DNA from 2 places in the Synechococcus sp. H60.2 genome. Region 2 is predicted to be linked to the other one. Evidence: riboswitches for the same ligand, from Rfam matches in the RefSeq annotation. Region 2 holds a riboswitch; the other holds the start of a gene.
The links. Region 2 has a riboswitch for cobalamin ahead of NW845_RS09620 (TonB-dependent receptor plug domain-containing protein). Riboswitches for the same ligand answer to the same signal wherever they lie in the genome.
Positions count from the first base shown of each region.

Region 1: linked by a shared signal. The riboswitch ahead of metE (5-methyltetrahydropteroyltriglutamate--homocysteine S-methyltransferase) and the one ahead of NW845_RS09620 (TonB-dependent receptor plug domain-containing protein) in region 2 are both predicted to bind cobalamin.

Region 1 covers NZ_JANSIZ010000027.1:21,024-26,854, forward strand. The annotation lists gene metE (5-methyltetrahydropteroyltriglutamate--homocysteine S-methyltransferase) at 1-1,809, opposite strand, end outside; cobalamin riboswitch at 2,238-2,443, opposite strand; tRNA gene NW845_RS06070 (tRNA-Arg) at 2,482-2,555, opposite strand; gene NW845_RS06075 (dihydroorotase) at 2,823-4,145, shown strand; gene NW845_RS06080 (SaoD/DsrE family protein) at 4,515-4,916, shown strand; gene clpB (ATP-dependent chaperone ClpB) at 4,922-5,831, opposite strand, start outside.
Region 2 covers NZ_JANSIZ010000057.1:10,704-16,534, reverse strand. The annotation lists gene NW845_RS09630 (pentapeptide repeat-containing protein) at 1-1,162, opposite strand, end outside; gene NW845_RS09625 (DUF1565 domain-containing protein) at 1,325-3,145, shown strand; cobalamin riboswitch at 3,237-3,378, shown strand; gene NW845_RS09620 (TonB-dependent receptor plug domain-containing protein) at 3,418-5,364, shown strand; gene NW845_RS09615 (DUF1636 domain-containing protein) at 5,454-5,831, shown strand, end outside.

The sequences.
Region 1 (5,831 bases), on a different contig from region 2:
GCGCTCTTTTTTCAAGGGTAGACCCTCCCGCAGCGCTGGCTCGTCCACCTGTACCATTACGGCTCCGGCAGCTTCTAAGTCGGCCACCTCTGCCCGCAGGGCCAAGGCAATTTGCAAGGCTTGCTCGCGGCGGGAAAGGTCAACGCGGGGGAAGGACCAGTTGAGCATGGTTACCGGCCCGGTGAGCATCCCCTTAACCGGCTTTTGGGTTAGAGATTGGGCCACCTTAAACTCCCGCACCGTCATGGGGCAAGGGCGAGACACATCGCCGTAGAGAATGGGGGGACGCACGCAGCGGCTGCCATAGCTCTGCACCCAGCCGTGCTCGGTAAAGGCAAAGCCCTGCAGTTGCTGGGCAAAGTATTCCACCATGTCGGTGCGCTCGAACTCGCCATGCACCAGCACATCCAGGCCAATTTCTTCTTGAATGCGGATGCACCTGGCAATTTCGGCGTCGATAGCGGCCTCGTATTCGGCCTGGGAGATCTCGCCCTTTTTGTACTTGACCCGCCACTGCCGGACTTCGGGGGTTTGGGGAAAAGAACCGATGGTGGTAGTGGGCAGCGGTGGCAGCTTGACCTGCCGGCCTATACGCTGCTCGTAGGGAAGGGAGCGCTGGAAGTCCTGCGCCGTCAGGTTGGCCAAGGCCTGGCGCACCGCAAGGTTGGGGGGATTGAAGTCCTGGAAGGCCTGCCACTGCTGTTCCAGCTTGTTCTGCTGGGCAGCGGTGTCTTCGCCGTTGAGGGTGCGAGCGAGCAGAACCACTTCGGCCAGCTTCTGCTCGGCAAAGCTGAGAACATTGCGCAAAGGCTCTGGCAGGTGGGTTTCCAGAGCAGCGTCGTGGGGCACAAACTGGAGCGAGCAAGAAGGCTGCACCCGCAGGTTGGGGGCTAGGGCTTGCAGCTCTTGCAGAGTGGCCAGAACGGCCTTGGGCTGGATCTGCCAGACATTGCGCCCGTCCACTACCCCCGCCCCTAGGATCTTATCGGCGGGGAAGCCGTGGGCTCTGACCAGTTCCAGGTTGTGGCCGCGGGTGAAGTCGAGGCTGAGGCCGGCTAGCGGCAGCTCCACCACCCAGGGGTAAGTCTCCCCCAAGTCGTCAAAGTAGGTAACCAAGTGGACAGGGATCCCCAACCGAGCCAGCCGGCGGTAGGTCTGCTCCACCGCTTCCCGGAGACTGTCGCCTTCGCTCGTCACCAAGATGGGCTCATGGACTTGCACTTCCCGGATTCCCAGTCGCTGCAGCTCCTGCAGCAGCTCCTCGTAGAGAGGAAGCAGCTTCTCCAGATCTCCCCGCAACTCGCCAGAGCGCTGGCTTAGAGCAAGAAGGGTAACCGGACTGAGGAGGACGGGGCTGGTGCGGTTTCCTAGGATCCCTTGCGCCCGCCGCACTGTGGCCAGGAAGTCATCGAAATGGGCCTGAGGGATCGCGTCGGCCTCAATTTCCGGCACCAGGTAGTGGTAGTTGGTGTCGAACCACTTGGTCATTTCCAAGGCGGGCAGGCCCTCCCGTCCCCGCGCCATGGCAAAGTAGCGCTCCAGGCCTGATAAGCTCTGAAACCGGGAGGGAATCAGCCCCAGCCAGGTGGCCCAGTCCAAAACATGGTCGTAGAGGGTTTGATCTCCTACTGCAATGTGGTCGATGCCAGCCTGAAGCTGTACCCCCCAGACCTGTGCCTCTAGCTCCTGGAGCGTTGCTGACAAGGCCTCCGCCTCCAGGGTGCCGCTCCAAAAGGCTTCCAGCGCTTTCTTCAGCTCGCGGCGCTTGCCCATGCGGGCATAGCCGAGGGTTTGGGTTTCGATGGCCATAAGGTACTGTCTCCTGAACTGAATTCGGTAATTGAGGTTGCCGCCAGTTGGCTTTGTACAGCCGGTTGTCATCCAACCTAGGCAGCAAGAAATGGCCGCCGACATGCCTATCGGTGGGATCCCGGCAGAAGGTTTTCTCTAGGCCAGGAAACCTGCTGTAGCTGTCAAGGCGTTCCTCAACCTATCGGCTGGCCCACTCGGCACAGGAGGGTGCTTAGAGGACTCTTTTGCGCAACCAAAGCAAGAAAACGTCCTCCAAGAGTTAGCTGCCCCTGAGCCAACTGCTTAGCTCTCTTGTCTGCGCTTTTGACTTAGTGCCTACGCTCCAAGAGCGTCGAAAATCCGTAAGCAGGCCGATGAAAAAACTTCGGGACGGGAACGGGCCAACGTCAAAATGGGAAGCATATCTGTACCTCGCAGATATGGTGAACTAGGGAAAAACCGCCGGCGGGCATTCTGACTTGCTCAGTTTTGGAGGGGCTGGCTTGCGTCGTCAAGGGCTTTTGCAACAACAACTAGGGATCCCCGATCCAAAACCGGCTCACAGCTGCGGGACAGCGGCAGATTCTCACTGCACTTTCCCCGTTGCCTCTGACGGCTGATCCCCGTCAGAACCGGCAGTAGACTACATCCTACCACCAGCTTGGAGGAGCTAGTAGCTACTCACTTAGACGGGACTGGGCGGATTTGAACCGCCGACCTAGCGCTTAGGAGGCGCTTGCTCTATCCATCTGAGCTACAGCCCCAGGCAAAGAGAGAATGGAGCAAGGGAAACTGGGCAACACCTACCGATCTTAGACCCCCCAACTTAGATTACCAGAAAGAGCCGTCTAGACCTTTGCCTGGAAGCCAGCCGCAGCCGTGGAGGGGATGTCAAGTCAAAGCCCTTTTGCGCTGTCGCGACAGCGCTGAGTCGGAAGTGAGGTGCCGGATTGGCGGCCAGTCTTCCAAGGTATTTTGATAAAGTATTCTGAATATTCTGGCTGGGAAATTAGCGTTGTCTCGGGGGCGCTTTGTCTGACAGTCTGCTGATCCGCAATGCGGAGCTATTGGTGCCGGAAGGGGATCCCTGGCTGGGAGATGTGCTGGTGCGGGAGGGGCGCATTGCCCAAATCGGCCAGAGTCTCTCGGCAGAAGGGGTGGCTAGGGTTATCGACGCGGAGGGCCATACCCTCATGCCGGGGGTGATCGACCCCCAGGTTCACTTTCGCGAGCCGGGCCGGGAGCACAAAGAAGACCTACAGACGGGATCCTGGGCCTGCGCTCGCGGTGGGGTAACCAGCTTTCTCGAGATGCCCAATACGGATCCGCTGACGATCGACCAGGCAACGCTGGATGACAAGTTGGCCCGGGCCGCCAGCAAGTGCGTGGTCAACTACGGCTTTTTCATCGGGGCCACCGCCGATAACCTCAAAGAGCTGCAAACAGTGCAAGGGGCTTGCGGCATCAAGATCTTCATGGGATCCATGCATGGCCCCTTGCTGGTGGATGACCAAGCGGCATTAGAGCGGATCTTTGCCGAGACGGATCCCAATTTTGTTATCGCCGTCCACGCTGAAGATCACTCGCGGATTCAAGCCCGGCGGGCCCTCTTTGCCGGACGTACAGATGTGGCGGTTCACTCCCTGATTCAGGATGAAGAAGCCGCGCTGATTGCCTCGCAACGGGCTTTGGACTTGGCCACCCGCTACCGCCACCGCCTGCACATTTTGCACCTCTCCACCGGCCTGGAGGTGGAGCTGCTGCGCCAGCACAAACCCGCCTGGGTTAGCGCCGAGGTCACCCCTCAGCACCTGCTGCTCAGCACCGCCGACTACGCCCGCCTGGGATCCCTCGTCCAGATGAACCCGCCGCTGCGGGATCCGGCTAACCTGAACCAGCTCTGGCAGGGGCTACACGACGGCATCCTTGATTGCATCGCCACCGACCATGCCCCCCACACCCTGGCCGAAAAGGCCCAGCCCTACCCCCACTCCCCCTCTGGCATGCCCGGTGTGGAGACGGCCTTGCCCCTGATGCTGACCGCAGCCCAGCAGGGCCGCTGTACCCTGCGCCAGGTGGTGCAGTGGATGTGCGAGGCGCCGGCCCGCCTCTACGGGATCCCCAACAAGGGGCGGCTGCAGGTGGGCTACGATGCCGATCTGGTATTGGTGGATCGCCACACGCCTCAGCCGGTGCGCCGGGAAGAGCTGCTCACCAAATGCGGCTGGAGCCCGTTTGAGGGCTGGGAGCTGGTGGGCTGGCCGCTGCTCACAATTGTGGGCGGGCAGATCGCCTTTCAAAACGGTCAGGTGGATCCCTCGGTGCGCGGCCAGGCACTAACCTTTCGGCGCTAGGGGGATCCCCTTCGAGGTTGCACCTTTCAAACCTTTCAAGATGGCGGTTGAACACTGAGCTGCTTCGGCTTCTCCCTGCCTAGGCAAGAGGAGCAGAGCTCCAGATCCCATCTCAGTTTATAGTCTTATAGTCATGCAATGAAGCGGTTCGTTACGTCGTTATTGCTACGCAACGCTGTCGCGAACGCGCCGCTCTAACTCCCCTCTCCCTCTGGGAGAGGGGCCGGGGGTGAGGGCTGGGAGAGGGGCTGGGGGCGAGGATAGTGGCGAGGAATGCTTGGGGAGTGTCTTACGCCCTTTCAGTAAGCTGTGCTACTTTGAAAGCGATAATCGATGATAATCAAGTTGGAAAACACCTAAGGAGCGGCCATGAAAGTTGCCTACGTCTTCATCACTCCTCGCGGCGGCACCTACAAGCTGGGCCAGATGATCCTGCCGCAGCTAGAAGCGGGGGTACACGGCGCGGAAGTGGTGGGCATGTTCTTTTTTGACGACAACTGCTTTGTCTTGCGGCAGGGGGATCCCATTGGCGAGCGCCTGGCCAAGATTGCCGAAGCGCAAAAGATTTTGCTGATGATGTGTGACCTGTGCGCCCTGGAGCGCAACCTGGCGGAAGGGGAACCCAAGTGGTGCGACTCAAAGGGCCAGGGGCGCAAGGAGCCGGGCTATTGTGTTCCCAAGAATGTGGTCAAAGGCGTGCAGGTGGGCTGCTTTCCCGACCTCTACGCGGCCTTAAAAGACAACCCACCTGACCAGGTAATTAGCCTCTAACCGACTTAGCTGACGGCTACGGCAGCAGGCGGCTCTTGGCTGGGCTGAGAGCCAATCTTGCGGAAGACCAGCCGCTCATTGGCCACATCCACCAGGATGCGGTCGCCGGGCAGGAACTCGTTTTCCAGCAGCTTGGTGGCGAGGGGGTTTTCGATCTCCCGCTGGATGACCCGCTTGAGGGGTCGGGCCCCAAACACGGGATCGTAGCCCAGCTCGGCCAGGTAGTCCTTGGCCTCTTCGGTGAGGACAATCTCAATCTGCTGATCCGCCAGCAACTGCTCCACCCGCCGCATCTGCAGGCTGACGATCTGGCGAATCTGCGCTTTGGTGAGGGCGTGGAAGATGATGAGTTCATCCACGCGGTTGAGGAACTCCGGCCGGAAGTGGTGCCGCAGCATAGCCAGCACCTGAGTTTTCATCTCCTCGTAGCGGCTTTCATCGCCCCCGATTTCCAGAATCAGCTCGCTGCCGATGTTGCTGGTCATGATGATGATGGTGTTCTTGAAGTCCACCGTCCGCCCCTGGGAGTCGGTGATGCGGCCATCGTCCAGCACCTGCAGCAGGATGTTGAAGACATCGGGGTGAGCTTTCTCCACCTCGTCAAAGAGCACCACCGAGTAGGGACGGCGCCGCACCGCTTCCGAGAGCTGCCCCCCTTCTTCGTAGCCCACATAGCCCGGCGGAGCCCCAATCAAGCGGGAGACAGAGTGCTTCTCCATGTACTCGGACATGTCGATGCGCACCATCGCCTCGGAGGTATCGAAGAGGAACTCCGCCAAGGCGCGAGCCAGCTCGGTCTTCCCGACGCCGGTGGGCCCCATGAACAGGAACGAGCCAATGGGCCGATTGGGATCCTTGAGGCCGGCCCGGGCCCGCCGAATGGCAGCGGCTACGGCGGCTACCGCTTCGTCCTGG
Region 2 (5,831 bases):
GCTCGCTTTTGCCGCCGGGATCCAAGCGGGAATTGGGGGGCGAAGGGTCGGGATCCAGTTTGGCCCCCCAGGCGGCTAGGTAAGCGCGCTGCTCAGGAGAAAGGCGACGGGCGCCGCGGAAGTCTGCTCCCGCCACGATGGCGCCGGTGTAGGCTCCTGTTTTGAAATCGGGCTTTTGCCCTGGCTGGGCCGGGGAAGCGGTCTGCAGGGATCCCACAAACAAGAGGGCGCGGTAGAGATCGGCCCCGCGCAGGTCGGCATTGCGCAGGTTGGCCCCGCAGAGGTTGGTGTGGCTAAGGTCGCAATCCTGCAGGTTGGCTCTTTCCAGGCTGGCCTCGCTGAAGTCCACCCCCCGCAACAGGGTGCCATGCAGGTCGGCCCCTTCCAGCATGGTGCCCAGGTTAACCACGCGGATACCATTGACGCGATCCCGCTGGTAGCCGCCTTTGCCGTCCAAAATGGGCCGGCCCAGGTGTTCGTCGCGGCGCAGGGGGCTGAGCAAGTTGGCGGTGGAGAGGAAGCGCAGAATCTTGGCTTTGCCGAAGCGATCCACGCCGTTGAGGAGCGCCGCCGTGCGCCCGGCAGCGATGGCCCGCTCCAGGGGCCAGTCGTCCAACTGCCCATCAGGGGAGAGAACCAGGTTGGAGATGCCCTCGAAGTAGGCGTCGATGGTCTGCTGCTGGGTAATGGTGTTCTGCTGGATGGTGAGGTCGCGGGAGATGACGTACTGCCGCCAGGCAATATAGGCGGCCAGGAGGGCGATGAGGATCTGCCCGGTAGCGCCAAACACCTCGCCCAAAGCCCCAATCGCCTCCCAGCTCAGGGATCGCAGGGCTGCGAGGGCCCCACTCCAAACCACTGCCCCTGCCACGGCCAAGCTGAGGGCTGCCGCCGCCCATCCCAGGCTGGGCCACGTAGTTAGCCACTGCCAGAGATCGCGCCCAATCTGCACCCAGAGCGGCTGCCCCCACCAGCCGGCCAAGCCCAGCCAAGCCAGCACCGCCCCCCAGCCCAAAACTGGCTGCCCTGTCAACCCCGCCAGCGCCAGCAGCCCCGCCGGGATCCCCAACAGCAGCAGATTAAGCAGGGGGCGCCCAGACGAGAGGGAAGCCAGCGGCAACTCTTGGGAGGAGCCTTCGCGGGCAAGGGCTTCTTCGGTCATGGCAAGGGTATACTCTAGGGGTAGCGTTGGATCTACAAAAAAAGCCTGCGTCAGTCCGTATTTGGAGTTGGGGAAGAGGGCAGGATCCCACCTCTTGGGTTTGGTAGGATAGCCTCGACCCTCCTTCCTTCTCTGGCCCAGCCTGGTGTGAGGATGACTCCTATGATCGCTTCCTTATCGTTTATCCGTCTGCAGAAATCCGGCGAACACCAATTTACAGCAGTCCTGCCTGACTTGTGGTTGCAGCGCCATGGCTCCCCAACCCTGGCACGACTGGCTGCCTCTCTGCTGTTGAGCACCAGCTTACTGCTGGCGGCAGGAAGGGATCCCAGTTGGGCGCAAACTTCCCTGGACACTGGCCTTTTGGAGAAGCAGGCCCTGCCCCAGGCGCCACCGCTGCCGGACGACCGCCCGGCCATTTTTGTTGATGCCGCCAACGGCAGCGATACCCAAGGGGATGGATCCCGCAACAACCCCTTCAAGACCATCACCCATGCCATTGGACGGGCGCCAGCGGGCAGCATTATCCAGCTTCTGCCGGGGATCTACAGCGCAGAAAGCGGCGAAGTCTTCCCCATCCGCCTCAAGGCTGGCCTTATCTTGCGCGGGGACGAGTCCAACCTAGGGGAGGGCTACCTGATCGATGGCGGCGGCACCTACATGAGCCCGACCCTGGCCCGGCAAAATGTTGCTCTGCTGGCCGAGACCGGCTCAGAGGTGCGCGGAGTTACCCTGCGCAACCAGGGGCGGCGCGGCTATGCCCTCTGGATAGAATCGGCTTCCCCCCGCATTCTCAACAATAGCTTTGTGGGCAGCATCCACGACGGCATTTTCATTGCTGGCGCCTCCAACCCCTGGATAGAGGGCAACCGCTTCTACAAAAATGGGGCCAACGGCATCTCCGTCTTGGGCACCTCCCAGCCCACCATTGTCAACAACCTCTTCCAAGAGACCGGCTTTGGCCTCACCATCGACCAGCGCTCGGCGCCGATGGTGCGCAACAACCGCATCCTGCAAAACCGCACCGGCATTGTGGTTGGCGGCAGCGCCCGGCCCATCTTGCGCAACAATCTCATTGCCCGCAACCTGGAGACTGGCCTGACAGCTATCACCAACGCCCAGCCCGATCTGGGCACGGCCTCGGATCCTGGCAACAACATTTTTGAGGGCAACGGCCAGTACGACATCCACAACGCCACCCGCGGCCTGCGCCTCAACGCCAACGGCAACCAACTGGCGGGCAAAACCAAAGGGGAGCTGGATCTAGCGGGCCAAACCACGGTTGCTGCCCTGCCCAGCAGCGCCCCACCACCCATTGCTGCCGGCGGCCTGACGCTGCCCAGCGCCCCCCCGGCTCCCAGCCGGGATCCCCAGCCGGCGGTGGCCAAGCCAGCCGAAACTTCCACAAACCTACCGGTGGTGGCGGTGCCGCAATCGACGGCCCCCCTTCCCCCTCCTGCAGCGGGCTCGGGAGGGCGTATTTTGCCCAGCGGCCCCAGCCAGCCGTCAAGCACGCAACCCCAGGAGGTTGTTGCCGTCCCCTTCACCCCCGATGGCTCTACTACGCCTGCCCAGCCGGTTGAGCCGGCTCCTGCCGCCCCTGTCCGCCAGGCCTCTGCAGCTCCCCTTACCGACATCACCACCCTGCTGCCGCCGCCGGCCCGCCGCCAAGCCAGAGAAAACCCTCCTACCTCCTCCTCTGCACCCTCAAGCTCGGCCCCAGCTTCTCCTGCTCAGGCTGCCGACAAGGACTCCGTCCCGCTGACGCGAGCGGCAACCCAGTTTCGCGTCTTGGTGACCCCCAAGGGCAGCGACGATTTGCAGCGGCTGCGGCAGCTCGTCCCTGAGGCGGTGGAGACCGTGTTCAACGGCAGGAGGGTGCTGCAGGCCGGCCTCTACGACAACCGCAGCCAAGCCCAGTCGGTCCTGGATCGCCTGTTGGACGCCGGCTTTGACGCGGTGGCGGAGATGATCTTCCGTTGACCTCACTGCCCAGGGATCCCCCCCGGCAGGATAGGAACTCCCCAGCAGGGAATGTATGATGCCTAGCACGGCTTTTTCCAAAAGGACTGCGGAGAAAGCCGTGCCGTCAGGTTGCTCTGGGGATCAGCCAGGGCAAGCAATGGGGAAAGTCCGGTGCAAATCCGGCGCTGTGCCGCAACTGTGATGGGCTAAGGCCCTCAGTCAGGATGCCCGCCTGCGGCTTTGGCTCACAGCTTAGCTCTTCCGCGTCGCACGGAAGCAGGAGCAACCGGATGAAAGCAATTGTTGTATGTCTCAGCCTTGGGCTGGGGAGCTGGAGTTTGGGGATCCCAGCCTGGGCGCAAGCGGTCTTGGACACCAGTCTTAGTGCCGAGATTTTCAATCAACCCGTCACCACACCGTTTCGCCGCCCTGGCTTGCTGCGGGACTCTTCGCGCCCAGTCTATGTCATCACCCGCCAGCAGATGCGCGAGCAAGGGGCAAGGACGGTGCAAGAAGCCCTGCGCTATCTGCCTGGGATCCTCAGCGATGGCACAGCGGGAACTCAGTTGGGAGCTCTTAGCTCTCAATTCATGCGAGGGGCGCGAACGGCGCAGGTGTTGGTGCTCTTGGACGGCCGCCCCCTCAACGATCTGGGCTTCTTTGGCGGGTTTGACCTCTCTCAACTCACCACAGATATTGTCGAGCGAATTGAAGTCTCTCCCGGTGGCGGCTCTACTCTGTATGGCTCGGATGCTGTTGGCGGCGTGATCAACATCGTTACGGTGGAGCCACAGCCAGAAACGGAGACGGTGCTGGAAGCGGCGGTCGGCAGCTACGGCCTCAATGAGCAAGGGATCCAAAGTCGGGGCCAAGCCCAGGATCTGGGCTGGGTGCTCAGCTATCGCCGTCTGAAAAGTAACAACGACTTTCCCTTTGCAATTGAGCGGCTGGGCAAGTCAGGCAAGCGGGAAAACTCGGCGGTGGAGTACCACAACTTGCAGGCCAAGCTTACCTGGCAACTGGCCAAAGACCAAGTCCTAACAGCCAACGCCCTCTACCTCAATAAAGCCTTTCGTGTGCCCGGCAGTGTGGAATTTCCCTCTCCCGATGCAGAGCAAAACACCAACGATCTGCTGCTGGATCTCAGTTGGCTGTGGACTCAGGCAACAGGATCCCTGCAGGCAAGAGTCTTTTTTGACGATCTCAACTACCGTTTCAGTGCTCCGCAAAGCCAGGGATCCCGCGACGTCATCCTGCGCAATGGCTGGGGATCCCAGCTGCAGTATGCTTGGCAAGCCGGCGAAAACCTAGAGGGAGCTTTGGGGGTAGATTATCGCTCCATCTCAGCTCGCAATACAACTTTTTCCTTTGCCAACGGTTCTGCCAATATCAACTACGACGATACGGTTAACCAGGGCGCCCTGTTTGCCCGCCTGGATTACAGCCCGGATCCCAACTTCCACCTTGATCTGGGCATGCGCCAGGACTTCAGCAGTTTGGCCAATGGCTCGGCCACCTCGCCGGCTGTGGGGATCCGCTGGACAGTGGCGGAAGGCACCACCTTGAGAGCCAACTACGCCAGCAGCTTTCGCACCCCCTTGATCTCGGAATTATTCTTTCGGCTGCGAGGCTTTTTTGAAGTGGATGGCAACCCCAATCTCCGCCCAGAGCGAGGGGAGAGCTTTGACGTTGGCTTGGATCAGAGCCTGGGAGATTTTGGCCTGCTGCGGCTAACGTTTGCCCACAACCGCATCCGCGATGGCATCACCTTTGTCAGCCTGGGGCCGCGCCAGGGAACCTATGAGAATATTGGGCTGGTCGAATACACCGGCCTGGAAGCGGCTTTGGATTTGCGTTTGGGGGAAAACTGGACGCTTTTTGCCAACTACACCCTCAATGATCCCATCATCCGCGCTGCACTTAACCCGGCCACAGTTGGCAAACAGCTAGCCTTTGTGGGAGCCGATAGCTTCAACCTAGGCCTAACCTATCGCTATGAGCAGGGCGGGTACGGCTCGATCTTGATCCATCACATTGGGAGCTTTTTTACCAACAACTCCAATACGGAATCCCTGCCAGGCTATACCACCGTGGCTTTGCGGGGAGGGATCCCGTTGACTGAGGCCCTGAGCCTAGAGTTGGGGATCGACAACCTGCTGGATGAGCAGTATGAAGTTTTCCCCGGCTATCCCGGCGTTGGCCGCACGCTGAGGGTGAGCTTGCGGGGGCAATTTTAGCATCCTCTCGGGCTATTTTTGGCTAACTATCTAGAACAAGCTGCCCTAGTGGAATTGTCTGCTTTGCAGTGGAGTTTGGATACAACTCTATGGTGAGCGCGACCAACTTTCCCTCTATTTCTCCATCGACAACTTTGGCTCAAGCTGAGTCTAAACATTGCCTCTGGGTTTGCACCACCTGTGGATCTCGCTGGGTCAACGGCCAAAAAGAAGGGATCAGCAAGGGAGAAATGCTCCTAGCTGCCTTGCAATCCCAAAGGCTCAATCCCCAACTGCAACTGAAGCCAGTTGCCTGTATGAGCGGCTGCAGCCACGCTTGTGTGGTTGCGCTGGCAGCCCCCCGAAAGATGACCTATGTCTTTGGCGATCTCGATCCAAAAGACGTGGAGCCAATCTTGCAAACGGCGGAGCTGTATTTGACAAAGCCCGATGGGATCCTGCCCTGGGCAGAGCGCCCCATCAAAAAG